2 regions of the Rhizobium sp. 268 genome follow, and region 1 is predicted to be linked to the other one. Evidence: riboswitches for the same ligand, from Rfam matches in the RefSeq annotation. Region 1 holds a riboswitch; the other holds the start of a gene.
What was found. Region 1 has a riboswitch for FMN ahead of OS035_RS24110 (6,7-dimethyl-8-ribityllumazine synthase). Riboswitches for the same ligand answer to the same signal wherever they lie in the genome.
Positions count from the first base shown of each region.

Region 1 (15,307 bases):
TGCCGGTCTCGACCGTCAGCCGCAAGGTGACGTCGCTGGAGGAGCAACTCGGCGTGACGCTGCTGCAGCGCACGACCCGCAAGCTCAGCCTGACCGCGCAGGGCAGCGCCTATTTCGATCAGTGCAGCGAGCCGCTTTCCCATCTTATCGACGCCGAGCAGGCCTTGACGGAAACCCAGAGAAAGCCGGAAGGCTTGCTGAAGATCTCCGTGCCCGTCATCTTCGGGCAGGAGGTTTTCTACGAATTCGTTTCGACCTTCCTGAAGACCTATCCCGAAATCCGGATCGATCTCTTCGTCACCAACCTGTTCCTCGATCTGATCGCCGAGAATATCGATCTCGGCATCCGCTTCGGCGAACTCAAGGATTCGTCGATCGTCGCGCAGCGGCTCGGAAAGAGCGTGCGCTATCTGGTCGCGGCGCCGGACTATATGAAGGGCAGGGCGCCTCCCTCGAAGCCCGAAGACCTGAAGGATCATCAGTGCGTGCTGCTGAACGGCCGTAACGGCGAAGCGGAATGGCATCTCGTCAGCGGCCGCAAATCGGTCCGCCAGCAGGTGTCGGGGCCGGTATCGAGCCGGGATTTCGAAGCGGTGAGCGCCTTCACCTATCGCGGACACGGCATCGGCCTGCTGCCTTCTACCTATTGCGACGATCAGATCAGAAGAGGCGAGCTCATCCGCCTCTTGCCGGACTGGTCGTCCGAGGAGATATTCGTGCATGCGGTCTATCCGACACGCCGCTTCCTGCCCTTGCGCCTGCAGGTCTTTCTCGAGGCGCTGAAGGCGTGGAAGACCCCCTTGTGGCTTCCCCTGCATTGAGGCGCCCGATGCCATCACCGAAAATTGAAGCCGTGCACGCGGCTGCGCGTCCTTCCTCGATCAAGCTGTGTTAGAGTTCGCTGGCTTGGATGGCGCGGGGATTTACCGATGCTGACGACAGTTGCGGTGCTCATGGGGCTTTCCGGCCTCGTCCCGGCAGCACAGGCGGGGACGAACGAGGTTGACGTCAGCCTCGTGCTCGCCGTCGACACCTCGCGGTCGATGGATTTCGAAGAGATCGGCATTCAGCGCGAGGGGTATGTCGAGGCGCTCAAGCACCAGGAATTCCTTAATGCGGTGAGGGGCGGTCTGACCGGGCGCATTGCCATCAGCTATTTCGAATGGGCAGGCTACGTCGTCCAGGATTCGGTGATCGACTGGCAGGTGATCGAGACGGAAGAGGACGCGATCGCCTTTGCCGGCAAGATCGAAGCCCGGCCGATCGCCACGCAACGGCGCACTTCGATATCCACAGCGATCGGCCAGGGCGCCAGCATGATCATGACCAGCCCGTTTCAGGGTCGGCGGGAGGTGATCGACGTCTCCGGCGACGGCCCGAACAATTCCGGCAATCCGGTTACACCGGCGCGCGACAAGGCGGTTGAAGCCGGCATGATCATCAACGGCCTTGCCATCATGCTGAGGCCCTCCGATGCCCCCAACGGGCTCGACACATATTACGCCGACTGCGTGATCGGCGGCCCTGGCGCCTTCGTGCTGCCGGTGCGCAAGATCGAGGATTTCGCCGTTGCCGTGCGCCGCAAGCTGGTGCTGGAGATCAGCGGCCTTTCCCCGCCGGCAACGGTGCAGAGAATTGCCGGGGCTGTGCCGGCGACAGACTGCATGATTGGAGAAAAGCAGTGGCGGGATATGTTTGACCGATAATGGGGTGGCTTGCCGGCGCTTTCGCTCGGGGTGAAGCGAGAGACAATGAAAGACGTGCCGTGTGGCCTCCTATTGTCCTTCGCCTGGCCTTGAGCGGCAAGCGAAAGGCAAGCGGACTGCAGCATTATTAAGAGGGAACACAGACGCGACCAGCGTCTGCGTCCTTTACCGCCATCTATAACGGCAGCTCCCGGCCGGCCCGTTCGCTGACCATGTATTCGGCGTACCAATCCGGCCAGTTCTCGTCGTGTTTGCCGCCGTTGCGTTTCTCGTGTTCGCCGTGGGCGATGGCCGCGCGGCGCAGCGCTGACGCAAGGTCGCTCGAGGTCGCAAAGGCCGTCTCGTCGGCGTCGATGCGTCCGGGCAGGCGCTGGGTGACTTCCTGGAAAAGCCAGCCGTTGCCGTCGGGATCCTTGAACGAGGCGAAGGAGCGATAGCTGCGGTGATCGGGATCGCGGCCGGCGAGCCTCAGCCGTCCGAAGAGATAGGGTTCGTCCTTGCCGGCATAGACGCCGGCAGCGTCATGGAACACGTCGCTGACCTCGACGCCACGGGCGATGAGATCGCGACGGGCGGCCTCGATGTCGGAGACGATGAGGTAGAGCCCCTGGGCGGAGCCGGGTGCGGCTGCGGTTATGTTCTTGCCGAAAATGATCGCGCAGCCGGAGCCGGGCGGGGTGAACTGGATCACCCGGAAATCGGCATCACTGGCGAAGTCGGCGTCGAGCCGCCAGCCGAGGCCGTCGTAAAAACGTTTGGCGCGGTCGACGTCGGAAACGGGGATGACGACCACTTCGAGCTTGGTGTCGACGGGCCGTGTTTTCGGATTTTCGATAGGGGGTTCACTGCGCATTGCATTGCTCATCTTCAGCTCCTTGAGGTTGTGGATGCGTTAAGAATGGCGATACATGTCGGGGTCGAGTGGACCACAGCGCGGCGAGGGCGTCGAATCAATTATTCTGTCGGAATTGGCCTGATGAAGACGGCGGGATCGGTTCCGCCGCCTCGGTTTCAGCGGATCAGCCTTGCTACGCGGCAAGAGCGGCGCGTGTCTTCCCGATCGTCAGCGCGGCCTTTGCGGCCTCCCGCCCTTTCTCGACGAAGTGTGCCCGGTAGATCTGCTTGTGGTGGTCGGTTTCCTGATATTGGTGCGGCGTCAGCGAAACCGACAGCACCGGCACGCCGGTATCCATGCCGGCGCGCATCAGCCCGTCGACCACGGCCTGGGCGACGAATTCATGGCGGTAAATTCCGCCGTCGACGACGAAAGCGGCGGCAACGACGGCGGCATAGCGCCCGGTTGCGGCAAGATCGCGGGAAAGCAGCGGCATTTCGAAGGCGCCGGGAACATCGAACACATCGACCTGCTCGGGCGGCACGAGTTGGTAGAAGCCGTCAAGGGCGCGGTCGACGATGTCGGCGTGCCAGCTGGCTTTGATAAAGGCGTAGCGGGTGGGTGTCATGGTAATCTCCTTTGGCGAACAGACACATCACCCAAGGCGATCACGAACGTCCCCGACAGCCGCAAGGGCGGCAGGAACGCACGTTCTCTTTCATCCGGACTATGACCGTCGGCTCAGGCATCTCACCTGATCTGCTGACCCTTCCTTAAGAAGGCGCTCGCGGGCTCGCAATCGAAACTGCATACCGCCGGTAGGGACTTTCACCCCGCCCTGAGAACGGCGGGGACAATAGGGGCAAGGCGGCGGGCTGGCAATAGGGCGAAATGCTTTCTGCAATGTGCAAGGAGCAGCGGCTACCTGTGTCCGCAATATGAGGATGACGCCCCGAGCGCCCTTGCTGAACGTACACGTTTGCCTACATGATTCCGATGAGGACACCCAATCTACACAGCATGACCCGCTGATCCCGCCGGAGGCGAGGGCAGGCCATGACAACCATGGGAGAGAGACATGCAAGATCCCCTCGTCGTTCACCGCGAGGCGCATATCGCGGCGCCGCCGGCCGCGGTGTTTGCGCTGATGACCGACCCGGAAAAGATTCTGCGCTGGATGGGAACCGAGGCTCAGGTCGAGCCGCAGCCGGGCGGGCTCTACCTCGTCAACGTCACCGGCGCTCGTTTTGCGCGCGGCTCGTTTCGCGAGGTGGTGCCGGTTCATCGCCTTGCCTATAGCTTCGGCTGGGACGGCAGCGAGGTGGTTCCGCCGGGGTCGAGCCTGGTCGAGATCGACCTGATCGAGCAAGGAGACGGAACGCTGCTGCGACTCACCCATAGCGGCCTGCCGAGCGCCGATCAATGCGCCGGCCATGCAGAAGGCTGGGCGCACTACCTTGGACGGCTGACCGAGGTCGCCGCCGGGCGCGATCCCGGTCCTGACAGTTTTCACGGCAGAACATGAACGATTTTTTACGGGCAGCGGGCGCCCGCAAGCGCTTGACGCCGCGGGAAAAGCGGTGCGGCGATACCCTGATCGGGCGTCCGAAAACGCTGGTTTTTCTCGTCTAAACATGAACGTGCAGTTCATCTCCAGTTCAATTTGGCGGCCATAAGATCAGGGCGGCTGGATGAAATGGAGTTTTCGATGAAGGCACTTTCTATCGCGGCTGCCTTGCTCGCTGGCAGCCTCTCGATCGGCACGGCTGAGGCAATGCCGATGGGGACAATCAATGTCCAGAGCAAAGCCACAAGCGATGTCACGAAGGTCGACTATGCGTGCGGCCGCGGCTGGCATCTGACCCGCTGGGGTGAATGCCGGCCGAATTGGCGACGCCCGCCGCCGGTGGCATTTTACGGTGGCCCGCCGCGTTGGGGCTGGGAGCGACGTCACCGCGATTGGGACGGCCCGCGCTGGAGCCATGAGCGGCGCTGGGATCGCGACCGTCGCTGGCGGGATGATGACTAAAAGCCTTGGTTAGAGCCAAGTTGACGAGGGCCGGTGCGATGTTTCGCCCGGCCTTTTCCTATGAAATTTCCGCAGCCCGTGTGTCAGATCCTGCTGACGAGCCAGTGCTTGTCGTCGATCAGTTCGGCGAGCTCGATCGGATCCTTGACGCCGAATTCGAACCATTCGACGAGTTCCTTTGCCTTGCGGCTGCTTTCCTCCGCCGTCAGCTCGACCTGATACCTTTCGCACCACCGCCGAAGGATCGACGTCAGCAGCGTCATGTCATTCCCATCCAGCGGATCTTTCGGCCAGAATATCGTGCCCATCGTACCCCTCAATCACACGATGACGAACGGCCGCATAATGAAATCAAAACGGCGCAAGTTTAAAGCGTTATTTTTCGCTTTTCCCCGTGATGGAAGGTTCGCGACAGGAATTGTCTGCGCAGGAAGGGCTCAAGGTGTCGATAGGCTCCTGAAGGCATCCTTGCGGACGTCCCGGGGCGGTGTCATGTTGCAGCATGGATCTGCCGTCTCCCCTTGCCTGGCTGGTTGACGAGGCCGGTGCCTCGCCCGGTCCCGAACGGTTTCTGGCCGAGCTCGGGCGCCGGCTTTTGGCTGAGGGCCTGCCGCTTTCGGGCGGCGCGCTGACGCTATCGGTGCCGCATCCGATCATCGCGCGGCGCACCTGGCTGTGGCGGGCCGAGACCGAGGCGGTCATCGAGGCATTGGCCTTTGCCGCCACTCCGCAGAGCGAAGCCGGGCGCGAGTGGCTGGCCGGGCTGGGGCCGGTGTGGGAGACCAGGATCGGGCCAGCACAGGATAATCAGGCATCGGACGGCCCGCTGCTCGGCTGGGCGGGGGTTGCCAGCGGGGCAGGAAACAGCGCATTCGGCCCGGCCGCGATCAGCCTGCTGCGCGAGGTCGCGCGTTTTGCCGCTGCGCCGCTTGCCGCACTTGCTGCGCGGGAGGCGCGGGCCGCGCTCCTCGAAGCCTATCTCGGCCGGCGCAGTGCGGCCCGAGTGCAGGCCGGCGCGCTAGCCCGCGGCACCGGCGAGACCATCCGAGCCGCTCTTCTTTGCGCCGATCTGCGCGATTTCACCGCGCTCTCCGAGGTGACCGATCCTCACCAGATGATCACCGCGCTGGACGCCTATTTCGACCGCGTCGCAGGCGCAGTGCACGCCTTCGGCGGCGAGGTGCTGAAATTCATCGGTGACGGCGTGCTGGCGATCTTTCCGGTGACGGCGGCTTCTGGCGGAGCGATCGAAGGAGACCGGGAGGCCTGCGAGGCCGCATTGCGGGCGGTCGCCGCCAGCCGCGCCGGCATGGTTCATCTCGACCAGGTGCGCCAGGCGCAGGGGCTGGCACCGTTGCCGTTCGGCGCGGCGCTGCATTTCGGCGAGATTCTGTGGGGCAATATCGGCGCGGCCGACCGGCTGGACTTTACCGCCATCGGCCCTGCGGTCAACCTGGTCAGCCGGCTGGAAGGGCTCTGCAAGCCGCTCGGCCGAACTGTGCTGATCTCAGGCGCGGTGGCGGCCAACACGGGGACGCCCTTGATGCCGCTCGGAGAGCATACCCTGCGCGGCATCGCCGATCCTTGCGCGGTCTTCACCCTGCGGGAGGATTGAGCCTGCGGGCAGACGCATCGCTTTTGCAAAGAAATATTTGCAAAGATATGTTTGCAAATATATTCTTGAAGCATGAAACATCCGCACCCGAAACCTGCCGCAGATACCGCCGCCTCCCGCATCGTCAGCCGCGTCGTGCCCGAACCGACCGCGCTGAAGGCGCTGGCTCATCCCGTCCGGCTGCGCATGCTCGGCATGCTGAGGATCGATGGACCTGCCACGGCGACGCAGCTTGCCGCGCGGCTCGGCCTGAACAGCGGCGCGACGAGCTATCATCTGCGCCAGCTTGCCCAATATGGCTTCATCGAGGAGGCGCCGCATGCCTCACGGCGAGACCGTTGGTGGCGCGCCAGCCATGAGCTGACCTCGGTGCCGCCGAGCGAAGCCGAGGGGGAGGCGCTCGATCTCGACCTCGCTTTCAACCAGGCGGCGCTCTCGCTGCAGGTCGGCCAGATGCAGCAGGCGCTCGAGGAATATGCCGAACTGCCGGCCGAATGGCGCAAGGCGACGACTGCCGACGACATCATTATTCCGATGACGGCGCCACAGGCCGAGGCTCTGACGAAACGGCTGACCGACATCATCCTGGAAGCGATGCGGGCGGCTCCGCCGCTGGGCGAGGCGGCGTCCCGGAATTCCGACATGGTTCCTTTCTATGTCATGCTGCACGCCTTCCCCTATCCGGGCCGCCTTCCGCATCGCGAAGGGGAGGACGAGGCGTGAGGAAGGCTGGGCCTTTCCTGGCGCTCGCTGCTGCCGAGACATGTTCGCTTTCCGGCACGCGGCTGTCGACCATCGCCATTCCCTGGCTGGTGTTGAGCACGACGGGCAGCCCTGTCCTGACCGGCGTGACGGCGATGATGGAGATGCTGCCCTATGTCGTCGCCAAGGCGCTCGGCGGGCCGCTGATCGACCGCGTCGGCGCCAAGCGCATGGCCATCGTCTGCGATAGCGTTTCGGTGGCCGTGGTGGCGTTGGTGCCGTTGCTCGATTTTTTCGGCCTGCTCGGCATGCCGGTGCTGCTGCCTGCCGTCTTTGCCATGGGCGTGCTGCGTGGGCCTTCCGACGCCGCCAAGCAGGCGATGGTTCCCGATATCGCCAGGCTCGCGAATGTGTCGCTCGAACGGGTGACTGGCGTCGCCAGCGCCATTGAGCGGCTGGCCTCGACGGCGGGTGCGGCCGGAGCCGGGGCGCTGATTGGCCTGATCGGCCCGGGTCAGGCGCTCCTCGTCAATGCCGCCACCTTCGCCGCGGCCGCGCTGATCGTTGCCGTCGGCATCCCCGATATGCGGCGCACGCCAGAGCTATCCGGCGCCCGACCGGCCGAGAGGCCTTCTTATCTCGACGATCTCCGCGAAGGCTGGCGCTTTCTGCGCGGCGATGCTGTGCTCGTCAGCATCGTCGTTATGGTGGCGATCACCAACCTGCTGGATCAGGCCTATCATGCGGTGCTGCTGCCTGTCTGGACACGTGATTCCGGCCATGGTCCGGAACTGCTGGGAGCGATGTTTGCGGCATTCGCCGGCGCATCGATCGCAGGTGCGGCGATCGCCGCAGCAATCGGCGAACGGATGCCGCGCCTGATCGTCTATACCGTGGCATTCCTGTTGACCGGCTTTCCGCGTTTTCTCGTTACTGCGCTGGATGCGCCGCTCGGTCTTGTCTTTACGACCCTGGCCATCGGGGGATTCGCCTCGGGCTTTCTCAACCCGATCCTGTCGGCGGTGATCTTCGAGCGCATCCCCAAGCCGCTGACCGGCCGCGTCATCGCATTGAATACCGCCCTCTGCTTCGCCCTCATTCCCTTCGGCGGCCTTGTCGGCGGTACGCTGATCAGCACGATCGGTCTTGCCGCGGCGCTGCTGCTCACCGGGTTTGCCTATCTCGTCGCCACTCTCTTTCCCCTTGCCTTGAAAAGTTTCCGCGGTTTCGACAGGGCGGTTGCCGATGTTGGTGCTTCCGTATCAAGGCGATGAGCGCGCGCCCGATCTCTCGTGTCCCAGCGCCTCGACTATCAGATCCACGAAACGGTGGATGCGCGGTTCCAGCAGGCGCTTGTCGGGATAGAGCGTGACGATCTTGGCGTCATCGGCTTCCAGGTCGGGCAGGACCTGCCGAAGACGCCCGGCGGCGAGATCGCCGCCGATGAGAAAATCGGGCAGGAGCGCGATACCCAATCCCGCCAGGGCAGCGTCGCGGATCGCCTCGCCGTTGTCGAGCCTCAGGCGGCTGCGCCCCTGCGCCTTGATCCAGGCACCGCCCTTGCCACGAAAACGCCAGCCTTGCCTTTGATTGCGGTTGGCGAAAATCAGGCAGTCGTGGGCTGCGAGATCGTCGATTTCGCGTGGCTCGCCGTTCGCGGCGAGATAGGAAGGCGAGGCGCAGAGGCGTGTCTTGTAGGTGGCGATCACGCGCGAGACCAGCCGGGTATCCGACGCCGCGGCGCCGATACGGATCGCCAGATCGAAGCCGTCCTCGATGATGTCGGAGAGTTGATCGGTAAAGCTCACCTCGACCTGGATGTCGGGCCAGGCCCGAAGATATTTTTCCAGCAGCGGCATCACGACGAGCCGGCCGAAGGCATCGGGTACAGTCACTCTGAGAAGGCCGCGCGGCATGCCGCTCTGGCCTCCCAGACTCGCTTCCGCCTCATCGACCGCCGCAAGGATCTGCAGGCCGCGCTCGTAAAAGACCCGCCCTTCATCGGTCAGGCTCAGCGTTCTCGTCGTGCGGTTGAGCAGACGTGCGCCGAGCCGGTCTTCGAGGCGGATGACGGCCTTTCCGGCCGCCGAGCGGGACAGGCCCATGGCCTGGCCGCCGGCGATAAAACTTCCGGCATCGACGACGGCCATGAAGATCAGGATATCGTTCAGGTTCGTGCGCGGCATCAGGCAACTCGAGCGGTTCGGTCCCAGCCATAAGTCGGTCAGTCATGCAACCGATTCAAGGCTTGGACCATCAACGCTCACGGCGGCAGTAAGGTCCCGACGCTTCGCTGCCGGGGCGCTGAAGCCGGGCTACAGCATATCGCCGAGGCTCCAATGGTTGTTCCATCGGGCGTCGATCTCGTCGTCGACATTCTGATATCTGATGTCGGTGGAAAGGCGCAGCCGCCGGCTGCTGTTCTGGTTGGTGGTTGAGGCGTGGATCATGTAGGGCGAGTGCAGCACAACGTCGCCGGCCTCATAATCGGCGGCGAGCCAGCGGGTGTCGAAGCGCTTCGCCATATCGGGAAGATCTTTCGAGACCCAGCCGCCTTCCGTCATGTGGCTGTTATAGGCGCTGATCCGCTCTTCCGGAGAAAGATCGCCGCTTGCGGCCTGGAACTTCGCCTCCATCTTGACTCCAAGCGCGTGCGAACCTTCGAGGTAGACGAGGCCGCCCATCTCGGCAGGGATGTCGCCGATCGGGATCCATACCGTCACCAGGCGACTGGTGCCGCCGCGGAGATAAACGAGATCGTAGTGAGCGGGTGTGGCCGTCGGCGTTCCCGGCTGGGTGAAACGCATGATCTTGCGCTTGTGCAGATAGGAGATGCCCTGCAGAAATTCGTCCATGAAGCGGGTAAGCGGCGGCTGCGCGCAAAAACCTTCATAGGCGGCGGAGCGGACAAGCGACATCAGGCGCCGGTCCGCCAGGCTCCAGTCGACGCTGGCGGCCGACGCAATCCCTTGCGAAAAATCGCTGCCGGGCTCGACCAATCCTGTCACCGCGAGGCGCTCGAACGCCCAGCCACGGAAATCGATGACATCGGCCCGCGGCAGGAGGCCCTTCAGCCAAACATAGCCGTCGTTCTGGTAGCGGCGGCGGATGGCGTCGACGCCGATGGCGGGATCGGTCGGCGTGAGCCAGCCGATCCGCTCCGCAGTCAAGGTTTTGCCGTGGGCGGTCAGGGGAAATTCCGGTGTTCGGGCCTGCACGGCTTCGGCGGCAATCGACATTTCAGCCTTCCCCAGCTTGAATTGAGTTGCGCTTAATTATCTGATCTGCAGGAATAACCGACATAGAGGAAACTGGTAGCTGGACTTTTCGCTCATCATGAAACAGGCCGAGGCCATTTACAGAACGCCGCTTGGCGCGGCCGGCGGACTGGCGGTCACCGGAAGCGGCAGGCAGCATGCCCGCCATGCGGTGACCGACCGGAAACTTCCGAGTTTCGCCGTCGTGCTGGTGGAGCGCGGGCAGGGCTGGCTGGAGACCGCCGCCAGCGGCCGCTTCAGCCTGACCGGGCCTGCCCTGTTCTGGCTGTTTCCCAACCGCGCGCATTCCTACGCTCCCGACGAAGGCGGCTGGGACGAGCGCTGGGCGCTTTTCGAAGGATCCTTCACGCGGGACTTCGTCAGGCTGAGGATCATTGGCGAACGGCATCCCGTCGTGACCTTGCATCGCCTCGATGAAGTGGCGCGGCTCTTCGGGATGCTCCATGCCGATCTGCTCGACGATACCCATCTGGGACAGGCGTCGGCGGCACTGATGCTGCATCGCATCGTCATATCAGCCGCCAGACAGGCAATTGGAGCGGCGGATCGGCGCCAGGAGAGGCCCGCCATGGCCGTGATCGTGGAAACGCTACGGCGGCGGGCGATGCAACCGCTCGACCTTGCCGCCTTTGCCGCCGAGCACGGTATGTCTCCGGCAACATTGCGCCGGCGGTTCACGCTGGAAACAGGACTGCCGCCCAAGGCATTTCAGCTTCGGGCGCGCATGGACCATGCCAAACAGCTGTTGGCCACCACCGACGAAAAAATCGAAGCGGTTGCCGCCATGATCGGTCTGGATGACCCCTTTTATTTTTCACGGGTCTTCCACGAGCGCGAGGGCTGCAGTCCCCGCGAATTCCGCGCCAGATACAGGCGAATGTGAGCGCCCGGTGCTTTGGCGAGCGTCAGCGCCAGCCAAGCGCCGGAGCGACGTGGGTCAGAATTGCCTCGATGACATGGGCGTTGTAAGCGACGCCGAGCTGGTTGGGGACGGTGAGCAGCAGCGTGTCGGCCTCAGCGATCGCCTGGTCTTCGGCAAGCTGTTTGATCAGAATGTCGGGCTCGGCGGCATAGCTGCGGCCGAAGATCGCCCGGGTCTTCTCGTCAATGAAACCGATCTTGTCGTCCTCGTCGCTGCCATAGCCGAAATAGGCGCGGTCGCGGTCGTCGACGAGCGCGAAGATGCTGCGGCTGACCGAGACGCGCGGCTGGCGGGTGTGGCCGGCGGCCTTCCAGGCCTCACGGTAAGCACGAATCTGGTCGGCCTGCTGGACATGGAACGGCTCTCCCGTCTCGTCGTCCTTCAGCGTCGAGCTCTGCAGGTTCATGCCGAGCTTGGCCGCCCAGACGGCGGTGGCATTGGAGCTTGCGCCCCACCAAATCCGCTCGCGCAGGCCCTCGGAATGCGGCTCGAGACGCAGAAGGCCGGGCGGGTTCGGAAACATCGGCCGCGGGTTGGGTTTGGCAAAGCCTTCGCCGCGCAGCACCTCAAGAAACACTTCGGCGTGGCGGCGGGCCATCTCGGCCTCGTCCTGACCTTCCGATGGGGCATAGCCGAAATGGCGCCAGCCATCGATCACCTGCTCGGGCGAACCGCGGCTGATGCCGAGCTGCAGCCGGCCGCCGGCGATGAGGTCGGCGGCACCCGCATCCTCGGCCATGTAGAGCGGGTTCTCGTAACGCATGTCGATGACGGCGGTGCCGATCTCGATCCGGCTGGTTCTCGCGCCGACGGCCGATAGTAGCGGGAAGGGCGCGGCGAGCTGGCGGGCGAAATGATGCACGCGAAAATACGCCCCGTCAGCACCGAGTTCTTCGGCCGCGACGGCAAGGTCGATCGACTGCAGAAGGGCATCGCCCGCCGAGCGCGTCTGCGATTGCGGCGAGGGCGTCCAGTGCCCGAACGAAAGGAACCCGATCTTCTTCATGTTAATGCCGCACCTTGCGCTGTTGCGTTGTCAGGTCATGACACAATTCCGGCCTGGAAGACAATCGGAGATGGCGCCGGGGTTTGCGTTTGTTATGATGCGACGGACGGCGGAGGGGGCGTGAGCCTCCGCGCCATGCCCTCGCGCGCCTTTTCGTCCTTGATCGCCGGCCGTCACATCGCAGCCGAGAGGCTTGGAACATGCGCTACACGTTTGCCATAGGCGATATTCACGGCTGCATCGATCCGCTCGACAGCATGATCGATCGCATCGAGACATACGCGTCCAAGGGCACAGTCGTTTTCCTTGGCGACTATATCGATCGCGGGCCAGACAGCAAAAGCGTCCTCGACCGGCTCATTGCCGGTCCGGCCGGCCCGTGGCGCTGGATCTGCCTGAAAGGTAATCATGAAGACATGATGGTCGCTGCATATGCCGATAGCGACGACAGACCCGTATGGATCAGCAATGGCGGACTTGAAACCGAAATGTCCTATGATGGCAGGGTTCCGCCTCAGCATTTGCAATGGGCTGGTGATCGTCCGCTTATGCATGTTGATCGATATCGCATCTTTGTCCATGCCGGCGTTGTTCCGGAATTTCCGCTGGAACGGCAGACCAAGCTCGATCTTCTCTGGCTACGGTTCCCGCCCGGTGAGTCCAGCGACTATTGGGGCAAACATCTGGTCCACGGCCATACTCCCTCACTGTCTAACCCGGTGACGACAGGAAACCGCACCAATATCGATAGCGGCTGCGTCTTCGGCGGCAAGCTTTCCTGTGCTGTGTTCGACGACGAGGTTGCCGGCGGGCCGATCGACTTTATCGAGGTGAGGGCATGAAGCTGGTCGCGTCGGTTAGGGTGTAAAGTCAGAGACGGCGGAGTGGAGCAGCGGGAACGCACCCCCATCTCCGTCATTCCTGTGACATCCCTCGGTTAAAGCCCGAGGGCAGGATGACGGAAGAGAGGTGTCGCGACGTTGGCACCATCACCTTCGGCCCATGCCTCGCCAGCCGGCGGCCAGGCGTAGCCAGGGCGCCACGTGGAAGCCGCTCATCAGCAGGTACATCGGGACCATTCCGCCGATCGGGAAAGCATTCGGCGTCGCGGTGCAGATCGTGTCGGCGCTGCCGGTGGTGGCCGTCAGCAGCGCCATGAGCGCGAATGTCGGGGCGGCGGCGAGGGATAGCCGGTCGGCGGCATGGGCGGCGATGCTGCCGGCCGGGTTGGTCATCCTCCCGCTCGGCTTACCGGTTGATACTTCGTCGGCGGCTGCCAGCGACAGCCATTCGGCGTCGTTGAGAGGCGCGTTGCCATCGCCTCTCTTTGCGGTGTGGGCGGAACGCAGCATCGCCGTTACTCCTTGCTGTAGCGGTCGTGATGGCGCCACCAGATGCCGGTTTCGTTACGGCCCTTGGGCGCGCGGTCGAGCCATTGATACATGCCCCACAGTCCGTCCAACCCGCGGGCATAGCTGGAATAGCTATGATAGACCCTACCGTCGACGAGTTCGAAGGCGCTGACTCCAGGCCGGTCGCGGGTGTAGGTCATGACATCGGTGCCGGTCATGGCGGCGATTTGGGCGACCGGGCCTTCTCCCTCCGGCTGCTGCCATTGCTGCACGGTTTGGCCGGCGAGCGGTTCGGGGGCGGGCGGCTCGAGCCGGTAATTGTATTCTATATCGCCCCGGCGCTGATCTTCGGCACTGAACCAGACGCTAAAATCGCCGTTGAAATCGCTGCCGAAGGACGAGGCCCAGGGGAAGCTCCAACCCATGCGCTGCTTGAATGCCTGAAGCTTTGTGAGCGGCGCGCGCGACACCGCCCAGAAGGCGACATCGTGGTTCTCGAGATGGACGAAGACGCCGTTGAAACCGTCAGCGATCGAGGAGCAGGACGGGCATCCGGCGGTATAATCGGGGCCGAACATGAAGTGATAGACGAGAAGCTGTGAACGGCCGCCGAAGAGCTCTTTCAGCGAGATGTTGCCGCTTTCGGTGTCGAAGCGGTATTCCTTATCGATCCCAACACGCGGCAATTGCTGGCGCTTGACCGCCAGCGCGTCGCTCCGCCGGGTCAATTCCTTCTCCTCCTCGAGTAGATCGAGCCTTGCTGCCAGCCATTGCTGGCGCGTTGCGTTGAGTTGTGCCGTCATGGGGTCTTCTCCTTTGCCTGTCTATCGTCGTAGCATCCGGCGCGGGTTGCCTGCCGGTCCCAAGCAGATTACGGCCGGGCAGCGAAATGGCGGGAGTGACAAGTGTGACGGGATTTGAATGGACTCGTTGATCACAGCGGCCGCAAGGGCGCTGGCATCGGGCGATGCGCTTGGCGCGCTGAAGCGGGTGGCGCTGCGCGACGACGCGCCGGCGCTGGCGCTGCGCGGCATTGCAATGGCCCAGCTTGGTGATCTCGTCCGCGCCAAGGCGCTGTTGAAGAGTGCGGCGCGCGCCTTCGGACCGCGGGAGGCGGTGGCGCGGGCGCGATGCGTGGTCGCCGAAGCCGAGATCGCGCTGGTCTCACGCGATCTCATCTGGCCGCCGAAGGTGTTGGAATCGGCGCGCAGGGTGCTGGAAGCGCATGACGACAGGGTCAATGCCGCCCATGCGGGCAATGTGGCCATTCGCAGGCTGGTGCTGATCGGCCGCCTCGATGAGGCCGAGCGCGCGCTCGCAGCACTCGATCCGGCGCCGCTGCCGCCGGCGCTGCGGACTGCCCACGAACTGGTGGCGGCGGGCATCGCCGTTCGGCGCCTGCAGACGCAGGCAGCGCGCGCCGCCCTCGACCGGGCAAGGCTTTCGGCGCGGGCTGCCGCGATCCCCGCTTTGACGGCGGAGGTCGAAACCGCCGCGCTGGTGCTCGACACCCCGGCGGCGCGGCTGATCTCGCACGGTCAAGAACGTCCGCTGTTGCTCGCCGAGGTAGAAGCGCTGCTTTCCTCCGGCACGCTCGTCGTCGATGCCTGCCGCCATGTGGTGTGGACCGCGGGCGCCGCCGTCCCGCTCGCGACGCGGCCGGTGCTGTTTGCACTTGCCCGCACGCTCGCCGAAGCCTGGCCGGGGGATGTGGCAAGGGGTACGCTGATTGCCCGCGCCTTCCGTGGCAAACATGCCGATGAATCGCATCGCGCCCGGCTGCGGGTCGAGATCGGCCGGCTGCGCGCTGAACTGCGGGGACTGGCGGAGGTTGCGGCGACAAAGCGCGGCTTTGCGCTTTC
Region 1 is NZ_JAPPSO010000013.1:22,474-37,780, reverse strand. It holds gene OS035_RS24125 (LysR family transcriptional regulator) at 1-821, shown strand, start outside; gene OS035_RS24120 (DUF1194 domain-containing protein) at 930-1,706, shown strand; gene OS035_RS24115 (VOC family protein) at 1,882-2,571, opposite strand; gene OS035_RS24110 (6,7-dimethyl-8-ribityllumazine synthase) at 2,735-3,169, opposite strand; FMN riboswitch at 3,248-3,391, opposite strand; gene OS035_RS24105 (SRPBCC family protein) at 3,620-4,066, shown strand; gene OS035_RS24100 (GCG_CRPN prefix-to-repeats domain-containing protein) at 4,250-4,570, shown strand; gene OS035_RS24095 (hypothetical protein) at 4,654-4,878, opposite strand; gene OS035_RS24090 (adenylate/guanylate cyclase domain-containing protein) at 5,073-6,185, shown strand; gene OS035_RS24085 (ArsR/SmtB family transcription factor) at 6,258-6,908, shown strand; gene OS035_RS24080 (MFS transporter) at 6,905-8,161, shown strand; gene OS035_RS24075 (LysR family transcriptional regulator) at 8,150-9,073, opposite strand; gene OS035_RS24070 (phytanoyl-CoA dioxygenase family protein) at 9,203-10,126, opposite strand; gene OS035_RS24065 (helix-turn-helix transcriptional regulator) at 10,224-11,048, shown strand; gene OS035_RS24060 (LLM class flavin-dependent oxidoreductase) at 11,071-12,093, opposite strand; gene OS035_RS24055 (metallophosphoesterase family protein) at 12,294-12,935, shown strand; gene OS035_RS24050 (hypothetical protein) at 13,083-13,445, opposite strand; gene OS035_RS24045 (DUF899 domain-containing protein) at 13,451-14,248, opposite strand; gene OS035_RS24040 (helix-turn-helix domain-containing protein) at 14,367-15,307, shown strand, end outside.

Region 2 (15,307 bases), on a different contig from region 1:
CCGAGAGCTTGTCCTTGTCGGCAGGCAGGTTCTGGGCGACCGGGAAGGAGGCGATGCGGTTGAAAACCGGCTCGGCGGCGGCCGGGAAGGCAACGGAAGCGAGAAGCACGGCAGCAAGTGCTGCCTTGCGCGATGAAATGGTCATGAAAATCCCCCATGTGTCGAATAGTCGAAACATGGGTTTTCTGCGGGACTGCCATGACAGAGGCATGACAGCCCCCGCCATTTCACGCGGTTTGCGTCAGGCCGCCCTTTTCCCGGCGCATCTCGTCGCGCATGATGAAAAGCGAGGCGGCAAGGATGAGAGCAGCTCCGAGCCAAAGATAACCGGCCGGCGCATAACCGAAGAACAGCCAGCCGGCCAGCACATTCAACGGCAGCTTCAGATTGTCGAAGGGCTGGACGTAGGCGGCGTCGGCGCTGGCATAGGCAAGGGTCAGCAGGTATTGCGCTACGACCGTCAGCAGGCCGCCAGCAGGAAGAGAGCAAGCGCGGTGCCCGTCGGCACGGCAAAGCCCGCCGCGAGCGCCAGGCCGCCATTGATCGGCGTCAGCAGCACCAGCAGCCAGACGGTGATCGTCTCGGGCTTTTCGATGCCGGTCAGGCTCTTGGTGATCAGCGACGAGGCGCCCCAGAACAGCGCCGAGAGCACCGGCAGCAGGGCTGCCCAGGTGAAGCTGTCGGACCATGGCTGCAGGATGATCATCGCGCCGGCAAAGCCGACACCGGTCGCCGCCCACCGGACAGGACCGACACGTTCGCCGAGGAACAGGCGGGCGCCGAGAATGATGAAGAAAGGCGAGGTCATGACGAGGGCGATCGCCTGCCAGATCGGCACCGACGCAAGGCCGGAAATCCAGGCCTCGACGCCGAGCGCGGCAAAGATCACGCGCACAATATGCCGCCAGGGATAATCGGTGCGCATTGCCGAAAGGCCTGATTTGCGCAGGAAGGGCAAGGAGAACAGAAATGCGAAAGCATATTGCCAGAAGGCCGCGGAAGCCGAGGGAAAGGCGAGCTTCATCGTCAGCCACTGGGTGACGACGTTGAGGAGCGAGAAGACCACGCCTCCAAGCACCATGAAAGCTGCGCCGGCAAAGGCGCGCGACTGCGACACTGCAAGGGAATTCTGATTCATGTCTTTCATCCGAAACCAGGGACCAACATAAATCAGGACGCAACGAGCGACGGCACGCTGACGCTGGCAGTCTCCTGCCCCGCACGCGGCCATGCTCATTCTCTTCCATCCGGACTTTGACCGTCGGCTCCGGAATCGCACCGGATCTGCTGACCCTTCCCAAGCGACAGCTTGGGAAGGCGCTCGCGGGCTCGGGCCGAGACCCTTACCGCCGGTGGGGAGTTTCACCCCGCCCTGAGAACAGCTCTGTCGTAGAACAATGCGCCGCATGCGGCAAGCGGCGAAAGCAAAAGGGGTCCGGCAAAGCCGAACCCCTCCCAAATCCTGCACAGCCGGTCTCGTTTACGGCTGGCGGATAATCTCAGATCAGCCGTTGACGGCGTCCTTCAGGCCCTTGCCGGGCGTGAACTTCGGCACGTTGCGAGCCGGAATGTCGACTTCAGCGCCCGTCGACGGGTTGCGGCCCTTCGATGCGGCACGATGAGAAACGGTGAAGCTGCCGAACCCTGCGAGGCGGATGTCGCCCTTGTTCTTGAGTTCACCCTGGACAACGTCAAAAACCGCGTCAACAGCGGAAGCCGCGTCAGACTTCGTCAGTCCTGCCTTTTCGGCGACTGCGGACACGAGTTCATTCTTGTTCATGTTTCCACCCCTTTCTAAATGGTACGAAACGACTCAAAAGTAAGCTAGGCGCAGAATAGGTTTCATCAGGCCCGCCGGGAACCCAAAAGCCCTGCAAATCAAGGAAAAGCAAGCGTCTACATGACGTTTTCACAAAAAAGGCTGGCGTTTTCGCCAGCCTTTTTCCGTCTTTTCAGCCAATGGGGCATAAATGTGGCCGAGGCCACTCAATGCGCTATGGTCGCGCCCGTCTCGTCGAGGCCTTCGACCGAGGTGATGACAGGCGTTTCCACCGTGCCGTCCCATTCGATCGGCTCCGGCCGCCGGACCAGCGCATGCTTGATCACCTCGCCCATGCGGGACACCGGGATGATCTCCATGCTGTTCTTCACGTTGTCCGGAATCTCCGCCAGGTCCTTGGCGTTTTCTTCCGGAATCAGCACCTTCTTGATGCCGCCACGAAGCGCTGCGAGCAGCTTTTCCTTGAGACCGCCGATCGGCAGCACACGGCCGCGAAGGGTGATTTCACCGGTCATGGCCACGTGTCTGTTCACCGGGATACCGGTCATGATCGAGACGATGGCGGTCGCCATAGCGACGCCGGCCGAGGGGCCATCCTTCGGCGTCGCGCCTTCCGGCACGTGCACGTGGATGTCGCTCTTGTCGAAGCGCGGCGGCTCGATGCCGAAATCGACAGCGCGCGAGCGGACGTAGGAGGCCGCCGCCGAGATCGATTCCTTCATGACTTCCTTCAGATTGCCGGTGACCGTCATGCGGCCCTTGCCCGGCATCATCACGCCTTCGATGGTCAGCAGTTCGCCGCCGACTTCCGTCCAGGCAAGGCCGGTGACAACGCCGACCTGATCCTCGCCCTCGGCTTCGCCATGGCGGAAGCGCGGAACACCCAGATAGTCGGAGATGTTGGCGGCCGTCACATGCACGGACTTCGTCTTGCCCTTGATGATCTCGGTGACCGCCTTGCGGGCGAGCTTCATCAGTTCACGTTCGAAGCTGCGCACACCGGCTTCACGGGTGTACTGCTGGCTGATCGCCATCAGAGCGTCGTCGCTGACCGAGAATTCTTCCGGCTGCAACGCATGTTCCTTGATGGCCTTCGGCAGCAGATGCCGCTTGGCGATCTCGCGCTTTTCATCTTCGGTGTAGCCGGCGATACGGATGATCTCCATGCGGTCCATCAGCGGCGCAGGGATGTTCAGCGTATTCGCCGTCGTGATGAACATCACGTCCGACAGGTCGTATTCGACTTCCAGGTAATGATCCATGAAGGTCGAGTTCTGCGCCGGATCGAGCACCTCGAGCAGGGCCGAAGACGGATCACCGCGATAGTCCTGGCCGAGCTTGTCGATTTCGTCGAGCAGGAACAGCGGGTTCGACTTCTTCGCCTTCTTCATCGACTGGATGACCTTGCCGGGCATCGAGCCGATATAGGTGCGGCGGTGGCCGCGGATTTCGGCTTCGTCACGAACGCCGCCGAGCGCCATGCGGACATACTCACGGCCGGTCGCCTTGGCGATCGACTGGGCGAGCGAGGTCTTGCCGACACCGGGAGGGCCGACGAGGCACAGGATCGGGCCCTTGATCTTGGTGGCGCGAGCCTGCACGGCCAGATATTCGACGATGCGCTCCTTGACCTTGTCGAGACCGAAGTGATCGGCTTCGAGGATCTTCTCGGCATTGTTGAGATCGGCCTTGATCTTCGACTTCTTGCCCCAGGGGATGCCGAGCAGCCAGTCCAGATAATTGCGCACGACGGTGGCTTCAGCCGACATCGGGCTCATCTGGCGCAGCTTCTTCAGCTCCGCGTCAGCCTTTTCACGGGCCTCCTTGGAGAGCTTGGTCTTGGCGATGCGCTCTTCCAGTTCGCTCATCTCGTCGCGGCCTTCTTCGCCGTCGCCGAGTTCCTTCTGGATCGCCTTCATCTGTTCGTTCAGGTAGTATTCGCGCTGGGTCTTTTCCATCTGGCGCTTGACGCGCGAGCGGATGCGCTTTTCGACCTGCAGGACCGAAATCTCGCCTTCCATGAAGCCGAGGGCCTTTTCGAGGCGGGCCTTGACGCTGGTGGTTTCCAGCATCTCCTGCTTCTCGGTGATCTTGATCGACAGATGCGAAGCGACCGTATCGGCGAGCTTGGAATAGTCGTCGATCTGGCTGGCGGCACCTACCACCTCAGGCGAAATCTTCTTGTTGAGCTTCACATAGCTTTCGAATTCGGAGACGACCGAACGCGACAAGGCTTCCAGCTCGACCGGATCGTCGTGCGGCTCCTCAAGCACATGGCCGAGCGCCTCATAGAAATCTTCGCGGCTGGTATAGGTGTCGATCTCGGCGCGGGCGCGGCCTTCGACCAGAACCTTGACCGTGCCATCGGGCAGCTTCAAGAGCTGCAATACGTTCGCCACGGTGCCGACCTTGTGGATCGCGGAGGGATCCGGATCGTCGTCACTGGCGTTGATCTGCGTCACCAGCATGATCTGCTTGTCGGAACCCATGACCTCTTCGAGCGCACGGATCGACTTTTCCCGTCCGACGAACAGCGGCACGATCATATGCGGGAAAACCACGATGTCGCGCAAAGGCAGAACAGGGTAGGCAGTGCTGCTCGCTACAGACGTTTTCTTCGTCATTTTTAAGTCCTTTCCATCGTCCCGTTACCGGGCTCTCTGCACGGCCGCTTGGGACCGGCCGGCACTCTCACTTGTTGCTACAAGTGGAGGTTCTGACTACGCTTTTCAAGCCACGCTAACGCCCGCGTTCCCCGGATGTGACAGCTTTATTACAACGGAACACCAACACTATGAAGCGCGTGGCTGGACCGGCGCTTACCACTTCCAACCGACTAAAATACAAGCACCGACAATAGGCTTACGGAATCACGGCATCATTGCCAAGCACTCTTCCTTGCACAACATCGGCCCCTTCCCAACATCGGCAAAGTCAATTCCGGTTCCCACCGGCAGAATACTAACAGTGCCTCGGATGGTTTTTCAAATAGAAAGGGGCCCGCCGATGGCAAGCCCCCAAAATAATCGTGCGAAAGCGCAAAGGTTACGCCGAAGCGTTGGCCTTTTCTTCCTGACGATCGGCATAGATGTAAAGCGGGCGGGCCGAACCGCGCACCACTTCCTCGGAGATGACGACTTCGCGCACACCTTCCAGCGTCGGCAATTCGAACATCGTGTCGAGCAGGATCTTCTCCATGATCGAGCGAAGGCCCCGGGCGCCGGTCTTGCGGACGATCGCCTTGCGGGCGATTTCGCGCAGGGCATCCTCGTGGAAGGTCAGTTCCACGTCTTCCATCTCGAACAGGCGCTGATACTGCTTGATCAGCGCGTTCTTCGGCTCCGACAAGATCTGGATCAGCGCATCCTCATCGAGATCCTCCAGCGTCGCCAGAACCGGCAGACGGCCGATGAATTCGGGGATGAGGCCGAACTTGACCAGGTCTTCCGGCTCCAGTTCGCGCAGGACTTCGCCGACGCGGCGGTCGTCCTGGGCCTTGACGGTGGCGCCGAAGCCGATCGAGGTCTTCTCGCCACGTGCGGAGATGATCTTGTCGAGACCGGCGAAGGCGCCGCCGCAGATGAACAGGATGTTGGTCGTGTCGACCTGGAGGAATTCCTGCTGGGGATGCTTGCGGCCGCCCTGCGGCGGAACGGAAGCGACCGTGCCTTCCATGATCTTCAACAGCGCCTGCTGCACGCCCTCGCCCGAGACGTCGCGGGTGATCGACGGATTGTCGGACTTGCGCGAAATCTTGTCGACTTCGTCGATATAGACGATGCCGCGCTGGGCGCGCTCGACATTGTAGTCGGCCGACTGCAGAAGCTTGAGGATGATGTTTTCGACGTCTTCGCCGACGTAACCGGCTTCGGTCAGCGTCGTCGCATCGGCCATGGTGAACGGAACGTCGATGATGCGGGCGAGCGTCTGGGCGAGATAGGTCTTGCCGCAGCCGGTCGGGCCGACCAGCATGATGTTCGACTTCGCCAGCTCGACTTCGCCGTTCTTGGAGGCGTGCGCCAGGCGCTTGTAATGGTTGTGAACGGCGACCGACAAGATCTTCTTCGCCTGCCGCTGGCCGATGACGTATTCGTCGAGGACCTTGATGATGTCCTGGGGCGTCGGAACGCCGTCGCGGGACTTGACCATCGAGGACTTGTTCTCCTCGCGGATGATGTCCATGCACAATTCGACGCATTCATCGCAGATGAAGACGGTCGGTCCGGCAATCAGTTTCCGGACTTCGTGCTGGCTCTTTCCGCAGAACGAACAATAGAGTGTGTTCTTGGAGTCGCCGCCGTTGCTGCCGCTGACCTTGCTCATATCACTTTCCTTCCAGCACGCCGCATTTCAAGGCGAAATCGCGGTCCACTCAATCAGCTCCTGGCGGCACTCCGTCACCGGAGCCTTTGCCGAGAAGGGCTTCAGGGGCTACGAACCGGGCCCAATCGATCATGTCCGGGTTCCGGTGGCAACGAATTCCCCTTCGAATGCCGATGCTATGTCATAAAATTTCAACATAGCATTAATAGCTACTATTAGCGTCTTCGTCGCCAGTTGAAAGCCTTGTTCGATCACAAATGAGATAGAACTGTGGCGACGAAAACACCATCCCAATTAATTACTAGGCCTGTTCGCCTTCCATTTCGAGGCGCGACGTCAGAACCTTGTCGATCACGCCCCAGCCCTGGGCTTCGTCCGCATCCATGAAATGGTCACGATCGAGGGTCTTTTCAACTTCCTCGTAGGTGCGGCCGGTGTGCTTGACATAGACCTCGTTCAGGCGGCGCTTCATCTTCAGGATGTCGCGGGCGTGGCGTTCGATGTCCGAGGCCTGGCCCTGGAAGCCGCCCGACGGCTGATGCACCATGATGCGGGAATTCGGCGTGGCGAAGCGCATATCCTTGTGGCCGGCGGCCAGCAGCAGCGAGCCCATGGATGCGGCCTGGCCGATGCAGAGCGTCGAAACCGCCGGCTTGATGAACTGCATCGTGTCGTAGATCGCCATGCCGGCGGTGACGACGCCGCCCGGCGAATTGATGTAGAGGGCGATTTCTTTCTTCGGGTTTTCGGCCTCGAGGAAGAGAAGCTGGGCGCACACGAGCGTTGCCATATGGTCTTCGACGGCACCGGTCAGGAAGATGATGCGCTCCTTCAACAGACGGGAATAGATGTCGTAGGAGCGTTCACCGCGGTTGGTCTGTTCCACGACCATCGGCACGAGGGCCATTGCGGTATCGACTGGGTTTCTCATGTGCGTCCTTTGTCAACGTCTCGCCGGCCGGCGCCGGGAATCAAAGAAAATGTCTTATCCCTACATAGAGTGTCCGTGCCCTTCTCTTCAAGACACGCATGCGGATAACGTTAAGAAGGCGGGCAAGGTGGCCCTGGCTGTAGCCTCTTTCCAACAAGCGCCTGTTAACGGCGAGCCTATGGCACCGCCTTCCCCGGCTTTTCTCCATGACAGGATGAAGGAATGCTTACTCCATTCGAGAGTGCTCACACACATTTACCCGGCGGAAAGCTTACCGGGAGATATCCGCCCAAAACCATACCGCAGCGCAGCAGCATTAAGGAAGTGGCGAGCTTCCTCGGCAAGGATGCAAGCCAACAGATCGGGGCCGACAGACAAGGCCACCCGATAAGACAGACGGGCAAGGGGTTGCTGCCGTGTTCAATATCGCTACAGGTCTCGCCATCTGGTGTTCGGAGGCCATGACGCTCGCTTTGGTGCTGTTCGTCGCCTGGCGCCACAATGTCCGGAACGAGGCCTATCTCTATTGGGGCCTCGGCTTCCTGCTGACCGGCATCGGTTTTGCGATGATCGCGCTGCGCGACCAGGTCCCCAGCCTGCTGTCGATTGAGATCGGCAATGCCATCGCGCTGCTCGGCCAGAGCGCCTGGGTGGCGGGTTTTCTGGCGCTCGACCGCAAGAAGATCGAATGGTGGGCGCTGCTGCCGCCGGCGATCTGGCTCGCTGGCGTCTTCCTGCCCTGGGTCAACAGCGACTATTCAAACCGGGTGGTGCTCTACAACCTCGCTTCGGCGACAGGGGCGACGGCGCTTGCCCTGGCGGTTTCCGCCGGCGACATGCGCCGCGAGCGCACCCGCGTCAAGCTGATGGGCGTCTTCGTCATCCAGGGCTGCCTGTGCTTCGGCTCAGCGCTGACGATGGCGCTGACGCTGCCAAGCGATATCGAGGCAACCAATCTCGGCGGCGCCTCCGCCATGGCAAGCGCCTTCCTGCTCACCATCGCCTTCGCCTTCACTTGCCGGCTGATCATGGAGCGCTCCGAGCGGCACCTGCGCGCCCTCACGCTCACTGATTCGCTGACGGGTGTGCTCAACCGCCGCGGCCTGCTCGGCTATTTCGACGCCATCCAGGAAAAAGCCCATGACGAGCAACACCAGGTCGCGGTGATGCTCTTCGATCTCGATCATTTCAAGCGCGTCAACGACCGTTTCGGCCACCAGTCCGGCGATGCCGTGCTGACGGCTTTCGCCCGCATGGCCCGCCAGTATATTCCAAACAGCATCTTCGGCCGCATGGGCGGCGAAGAATTCGCAGCCTTCGCCGCGGTCACCGACCAGACCGAAGCTGAGGCGATCGCCGAAGCGATCCGAACCGAATTTTGCCGCCTGCCCGTCAGCACCGGCGAAGCTATCGTTCCGGTCACCGTCAGCATCGGCATCGCGCTCGCCTCCTCGCTCGAAGCCAATATCGACAAGCTGATCTCGGCCGCCGACCGGGCGCTCTATGCCGCAAAGGGCGCTGGCCGCAACTGCACGGTCACCTTCGGCAAAGCCGAGGCCGCAGCCCCGGCCCCGGCAACGCCGAGCACCACCGCCGGCGAACTCGTGCCGACGGTCGACGACCAGGTCGAGGCGCTGCGGCGCATGGGCACGCTGTCGCGGGCCGGCTGACCGGAAAACCGGAGTCAATCCCCACGGTTAGACACGGATCTTAATGCGATCGGCGCGTCGTTTCAGGACGGCTTGCCCTCGCCCCGCCATCTTTCCGAGGCCCGGCAAATCCGCTAAGCCTTCGCGTCATGACGATACCGCCCTTTCTCTCGATCGATTCATCCAACCGCCACGTCTCGCTGGACGCCCGCAATCCGGCCTTCTATGGCGATCCGAATGCCGTCTATGCCGCACTTCACGCCCATTGTCCGACGTTCTACTGGACCGAGCAGAAGCAATGGTTCTTCACGGGTTACGAGCACGTGAACGGTCTGCTGCGCGACCGCCGCTTCGGTCGGCAGATCCTGCATATCGCCAGCCGCGAGGAGCTCGGCCTTGCCGAGCCGATGCCGCACCTTGCCAGTTTCGATCTCTCGGAACGCTATTCCCTGCTCGAACTCGAACCGCCGGAGCACACGCGGCTGCGCACGCTGGTCAACCGCGCCTTCGTCTCCCGCCATGTCGAGAAGATGAAGCCGGAGCTTGCCGAGCTTGCCAACCGGCTGATCGACGGATTCGCCGACAAGCGCGAGGTCGAGCTGCTCTCGGCCTTTGCCGACATCATTCCGGTGACGATGATCGCCCGGATGATCGGCATTCCAGAGGAGATGGGGCCGCAGCTGCTTGCCTGGTCGCACGCCTATGTCCGCATGTACATGTTCGGCCGCACGCGCGAGCAGGAGGATGAGGCCGAACGGGCGGCGAAGGAATTTTCCGACTACGTCAGAACAGTGATCGCCGAGCGCCGCGCCGAGCCGCGCGACGACCTGCTGACCCACATGATCCATACCGAGCACAAGGGACAGTATCTCACCGAGGAAGAGCTGATCTCGACGACGATCGTGCTGCTCAATGCCGGGCACGAGGCGACCGTGCACCAGATCGGCAATTCCGTGCGCACCATCCTCGAAAGCGGCTCAGATCCGGCTGCGCTCTTCCGTGACGAGGCGACGACCGAGCGCACCGTCGAGGAAACCCTGCGCATCTGCGCGCCGGTCCACATCTTCCAGCGCTGGGCGCTGGAGCCCGCCGAAATCGACGGCGTCTCCTTCCAGCGCGGCGACAAGGTCAGCCTCGTCCTCGCCGCCGCCAATCTCGATCCGGCGAAATTCACCGATCCCCTCGCCTTCCGGCCCGACCGCAACGAGGCGGCGAACCTCTCCTTCGGCGCCGGCATCCATTTCTGCATCGGCGCGCCGCTGGCGCGGCTGGAACTCAACATCGTGCTGCCGATCCTCTTCGAGCGGCTTTCCGGTCTGAAGCTGGCGAAGACGCCTGTGGTCAAGGATGTCTATCATTTCCACGGGCTTGACCGGCTGGATCTGCAGTGGTGATCCACCCCTGACAGATCAGCCGTAGCGGCCGGTGATACCGCAGCCTCAGCCTTTTGATTGAAAACGCGGATTGACAAAACTTATCGAGACAGCCGCCGCATGACCCGGCGGCGGCCATGCCTGAAAATGTGGCAATCGATGCGGAAAGTGCTGGTTGGTACGCCTGATCGGAGCATATGCCACGAAATCCACGGCGTCAGGCGGCCGACTGTTCTTCCAGCTTGCTGGATATGTCGCGTGCCGACATCGGTCTGCCGATCAGATACCCCTGAAGCTGATCGCAGCCGGCCTCTCGCAAGATCGCAGCCTGGCGGCTGTTCTCGATGCCTTCAGCGGTCACGGGAATTTGCAGGGCGGTGGCAAGCGAAATGGTCGCCCGAAGAACATCGGCGCCATTGGCGCCTTCATCGAGAGCGGACACAAGCGAGCGGTCGATCTTCATGCGATCGAACCCGAACTGCCGCAATGCGCCAATGCTGGCATAACCGCAGCCAAAGTCATCAAGCGCGAATTTTATGCCGACGCGCTTGAGCTGGTCTATCGACCGCCGAGCCTGATCCGGATTCGTCATCAGGACGCCTTCGGTAATCTCCAAGGTCAGGCGCTTTGGATCGAAGTCGAGCTCCTGCAGGACCGAAATCACTTCGGCGGCAAATTCCGGATTGCAGAGCTGGATTGGCGAGACGTTCACAGACAATGCCAGATCGGGCCAGCTCCTGGCATGCTCGATCGATGTTCTCAGCATGTGAACGCCCAGCGCATCGATGAGGCCGCACCGCTCGGCGAGAGGAATGAAAATCTCCGGGCTGATGTTTCCTGTCGACGTTCGCCAGCGCGCCAGCGCTTCCAAACCGGTGACAGCGCCTGTCGTCGCAGAGACGAGAGGCTGAAAAACGGCCTCGATCGCACCACTGCCGATGGCGCCTTTCAAAAGGCCTTCCAGTTCGGCGACCCGCTGGCGCTCCTCGTCCAGCTCGGGGTCGTATTCGATCGCTTGGCCTCGGCCATTGGCCTTGGCGCGATAGAGGGCCATGTCCGCTCTGCGGAGAAGCTCCAAGGGCTCGATGTCTGCGTCGCCCGCGGCAGCTCCGATGCTTGCGCCGACTTCGATCGTCCGGCCGTCGATTTTGAAGGGCTCGGCAAACAGCGCCAGAATGGTCTTCTCCATATCTTCGCAGGTGGCGGACCCAACATGCACCAGCGCAAATTCATCGCCTCCCAGCCGCGCCGCGGCAACGACTTCGGGGTGGCAGGCCGTCAGCGCGTTCGAGACCAGCCGGATCAAATCATCGCCGACCGCGTGCCCCCAGGCATCGTTGACGGCCTTGAAACCATCGAGGTCGACCAGATAAAGCCGTGGCGGCGAAGAGCCCGAACTCTCGAACTCTTCCAACAGGTTGAGAAGACCATGTCTGTTCAACAGGCCGCTCAGGCTGTCATGGCTCGCTTCGAAAAGCGCTGCTTGCGCCAATTGGCGCAGGCGCCGCGCCTCGGACGCGCCGACCATCAGCACGCCGATCAGGAACAGCGCAAGGATGGCGACGGCGGCCGCGACATAGGGCGTCACCTGCTGAAACACGGTGCTTCCCGGCGCCTTGCTCGGCCAGACGAGATAGCCGATGACGGCCCCCTTCATGTCTGTAATCGGCGTGTTCAGAAATTCCGGCCTGGGCTTCGTCTCAAGGTGTAAGCCCTCCAGTTCATGTTCGTTCGAGAGTGCGTCGAGAACCTCGGGCGAAAATTCCTTGTAAAAGGTCAGTGTGCTGAGCTTCGGAAGCTCGGTGGCGGCCTCGTATGGCTGGATCGCCTGCGATGCGAGCAGGGCGATGCCGCTTTCGGTCTTGATGAAATTGACCACCGGCGCCCGCGCGGGATCGGCAGCTACTCTGATCTGCCGATAAAAGCCTTCGCCGAAAAAGGCGCTCGGCTCGAAGGGCTTGCCTTTGGCATAGGCGGAGACGATCGAAGAGCGGTCGGGGCCGATGACGACCGCACCGTCATACAGCGCGTAATCCTCGCTGGTCTTTCCCCAATTTTCATAGGCCCAAGCGGCCGCGGTCGGAGACGAGGCTGCACTATAGGCATCGTCCCAAATGGCATTGTCAGTCGTCGTCCCGCTCAGGCGCGCCACAAAGGCTCCGATTGCCGCACGGGCGGCGCGCGTGGCCCTGGCATCATCGATCTCATTCGCCGACCGGGTCATCGTGACGACGACATGCGCCATCAAGCCGGTCAGGATGAGGGCGACGACAAGGAAACAGACCGTCGTCGCGATGATGGAAGACGTTTGGGTGCGAACGTGCCTACCTGCAAGAGTCGACGACATGCAAATTCCGCAAAATGTTAATTGCAAGGCCATGTCTGGGGGACGGCAGGAGACATCATGTCCGCTATGCGCTGCAGACAAGATATAGCATTTTGACAATGTAGGGCGGATTAATGGGATTGGTTAAAAGCTTTCTATCCGGCAAAGAGGCGCACGCATTTGAGGAAAAACGGGCCGCCCTCGCCGCAAATCGGGACAGGCCCGCCGTCAACGGCGGCGATTTACCGGCGCTACTTAGACCTTGATCACATAATCCTTGCGAGTCGTTTCAACGACTTCCCACGTCCCTTTGAAGCCGGGTCTTAAGATCATCCGGTCGCCGATCTTCAGATGAATCGGCTCGCCGCCATCCTCGGTCACGATCGAATGGCCGGACAGCAGGCTGAAATATTCCCATTCCTCATAGACGATCCGCCATTTGCCCGGCGTCGCCTCCCAGATGCCGGAATAGAGCCCGCCTGCGGCTTCCTCCAGGTTCCAGCTGCGGAATTGCGGATCGCCGGAGATGATCCGGCCGGGCTCCGGGGCGCCGAACTCCGGTTCGACGCCGTCAATGCGGAAGTGAATGAAATTTGCCATGGTCGTCACGGACCTCTCCGATGTCAGATTTTCGAGAGCGCCTGTTCGAGATCGGCGATGATGTCCTTGACGTCCTCGATGCCGACGGAAAGGCGCACCACGTCGGGCCCGGCGCCGGCGGCGATCTTCTGCTCGTCGCTCAACTGCCGGTGCGTCGTCGAGGCCGGATGGATGACCAGCGAGCGGGTGTCGCCGATATTGGCAAGATGGGAGAAGAGCTGCAGCCCCTCGACCAGCGTCTTGCCTGCCTCGTAGCCGCCCTCGACGCCGAAGGTGAAGACGGAACCGGCGCCTTTCGGCGAATAGCGTTGCTGCAGGACGTGGTTCGGGTCGTCGTCGAGGCCGGCATAATTGACCCAGGCGATCTTGCTGTGCGCCTTCAGCCACTTTGCGACGGCGATCGCATTGTCGCTGTGGCGCTGCATGCGCAGCGGCAGCGTCTCGATGCCGGTCAGGATCAGGAAGGCATTGAAGGGCGAGATTGCCGGGCCAAGATCGCGCAGGCCGAGCACGCGGGCAGCGATCGCAAAGGCGAAATTGCCGAAGGTCGCGTGCAGGACCATGCCGTTATATTCCGGCCGCGGGCTCGACAGCATCGGGTAGTTGCCGGATTTCGACCAGTCGAAAGTGCCGCCGTCGACGATGAGGCCGCCCATGGAATTGCCGTGACCGCCGAGAAATTTCGTCAGCGAATGCACGACGATATCGGCACCGTGCTCGATCGGGCGGATCAGATAAGGGGTTGCCATCGTATTGTCGACGATCAGCGGCAGGCCGTTGCGATGGGCGACATCGGCGATGGCGGCGATATCGACGAAGGTGCCGCCGGGATTGGCCAGGCTTTCGATGAAGATGCCGCGCGTCTTGTCATCGATCTGGCTTTCGAAGCTTGCCGGGTCGGCGGGATCGGCCCAGCGCACCTGCCAGCCGAAATTCTCGAAGGCGTGGCCGAACTGGTTGATCGAGCCGCCATAGAGCCTGTTGGCGGCGATGAAATTCTCGCCGGGGCGCATGATGGTGTGGAAGACGATCATCTGCGCCGCATGGCCGGAGGCGACGGCAAGGGCTGCCGTGCCGCCTTCGAGCGCTGCGACGCGCTCCTCGAGCACGGCCTGCGTCGGGTTCATGATGCGGGTGTAGATGTTGCCGAAGGCCTGCAGGCCGAAGAGGGCGGCGGCATGATCGGAATCATCGAAGACAAAGGCGGTCGTCTGATAGATCGGCGTGACCCGCGCGCCGGTCGCCGGGTCGGGCTGGGCGCCGGCATGGATCGCCAACGTGTTGAATCCCGGATCGTTCTTGGCCATGTCGTCCTCCAGTTGTTGCTGACGGGCAGGATCATAGCCTGTCGCTAACGAAAGTTAATCGCGATCCGTTTCAACCCATAGGCGTTCGGTGGAAAATCCGTCTCAGCCGACAGCGACTCAAGCAACGAGAGCAGCCAACGAGGTCAGGCGATGAGACGGGGATATTCGATCGCCGGGCAGCGGTTCATCACCACCTTGATTCCGGCCGCTTCCGCCTTTGCCGCGGCCGCGTCGTCACGCACGCCGAGCTGGGCCCAGATGATCTGCGGCAGCGGCCTCAGCGCTAAGGCCTCCTCGACCACCCCATCCAGATATTCGGCGGCGCGGAAAACGTCGACCATGTCGATCGGCACGGGAATGTCGGCGAGCCGGGCATAGACGGTGCGACCTTGGATCTGCTTGCCCGCCTGCCCCGGATTGACGGGGATGACTTCGTAGCCGCGCGACAGCAGATAACCCATGACGCCGTTGCTCGGCCGGGCCGGATTGGGCGAAGCGCCGGTCAGCGCGATGGTCTTTACCGAATGCAGGATTCCGGTGAGATAATCATCCGTATAGCTGTCGTGGTTCATGTCCGCTTCTCCACTTGCAAAGCCGATTGGCATGGCCCGCAGGTTTTTTTGCATTTCCGTGAAACCGGCTGCACGCCTTTCCCGTATATATGAACAGGATACTCCTGAGGATGATTCGATGAAAAAAATCGCTCTTGCCCTCATTTTCGTGCTCGCCGCATCGCCGGCGCTGGCGATCTCGCGCCACAATCCGCTTGCCATGAGCTGTGCCAGCGTGCGCGCCGCCATTCACAATCAGGGTGCGGTCATCTTCCGTTACCAGTCTCCCCGCGGACTGCAGCTTTACGATCGCTATGTCCGCAACAGCAATTATTGCGATGCCACCGACTATGCGGAATGGACGCATATCCCCTCGAAAGACGATCCGCGCTGTCCCGTCCTGAACTGCCAGAACATCGACAACCTTGACGGGATGCTGTTCGTTCCGCATTATCAACTTTGATGGT
Region 2 is NZ_JAPPSO010000008.1:264,206-279,512, reverse strand. It holds gene OS035_RS17870 (esterase-like activity of phytase family protein) at 1-145, opposite strand, end outside; partial or broken gene OS035_RS17865 (DMT family transporter) at 228-1,147, opposite strand; FMN riboswitch at 1,232-1,384, opposite strand; gene hupB (DNA-binding protein HupB) at 1,505-1,780, opposite strand; gene lon (endopeptidase La) at 1,987-4,404, opposite strand; gene clpX (ATP-dependent Clp protease ATP-binding subunit ClpX) at 4,826-6,103, opposite strand; gene clpP (ATP-dependent Clp endopeptidase proteolytic subunit ClpP) at 6,405-7,034, opposite strand; gene OS035_RS17840 (GGDEF domain-containing protein) at 7,451-8,704, shown strand; gene OS035_RS17835 (cytochrome P450) at 8,833-10,077, shown strand; gene OS035_RS17830 (bifunctional diguanylate cyclase/phosphodiesterase) at 10,274-12,403, opposite strand; gene OS035_RS17825 (cupin domain-containing protein) at 12,638-12,982, opposite strand; gene OS035_RS17820 (O-acetylhomoserine aminocarboxypropyltransferase) at 13,006-14,289, opposite strand; gene OS035_RS17815 (CoA-binding protein) at 14,433-14,861, opposite strand; gene OS035_RS17810 (hypothetical protein) at 14,980-15,303, shown strand.
Region 2: another riboswitch for FMN. It lies ahead of OS035_RS17865 (DMT family transporter); the one in region 1 lies ahead of OS035_RS24110 (6,7-dimethyl-8-ribityllumazine synthase).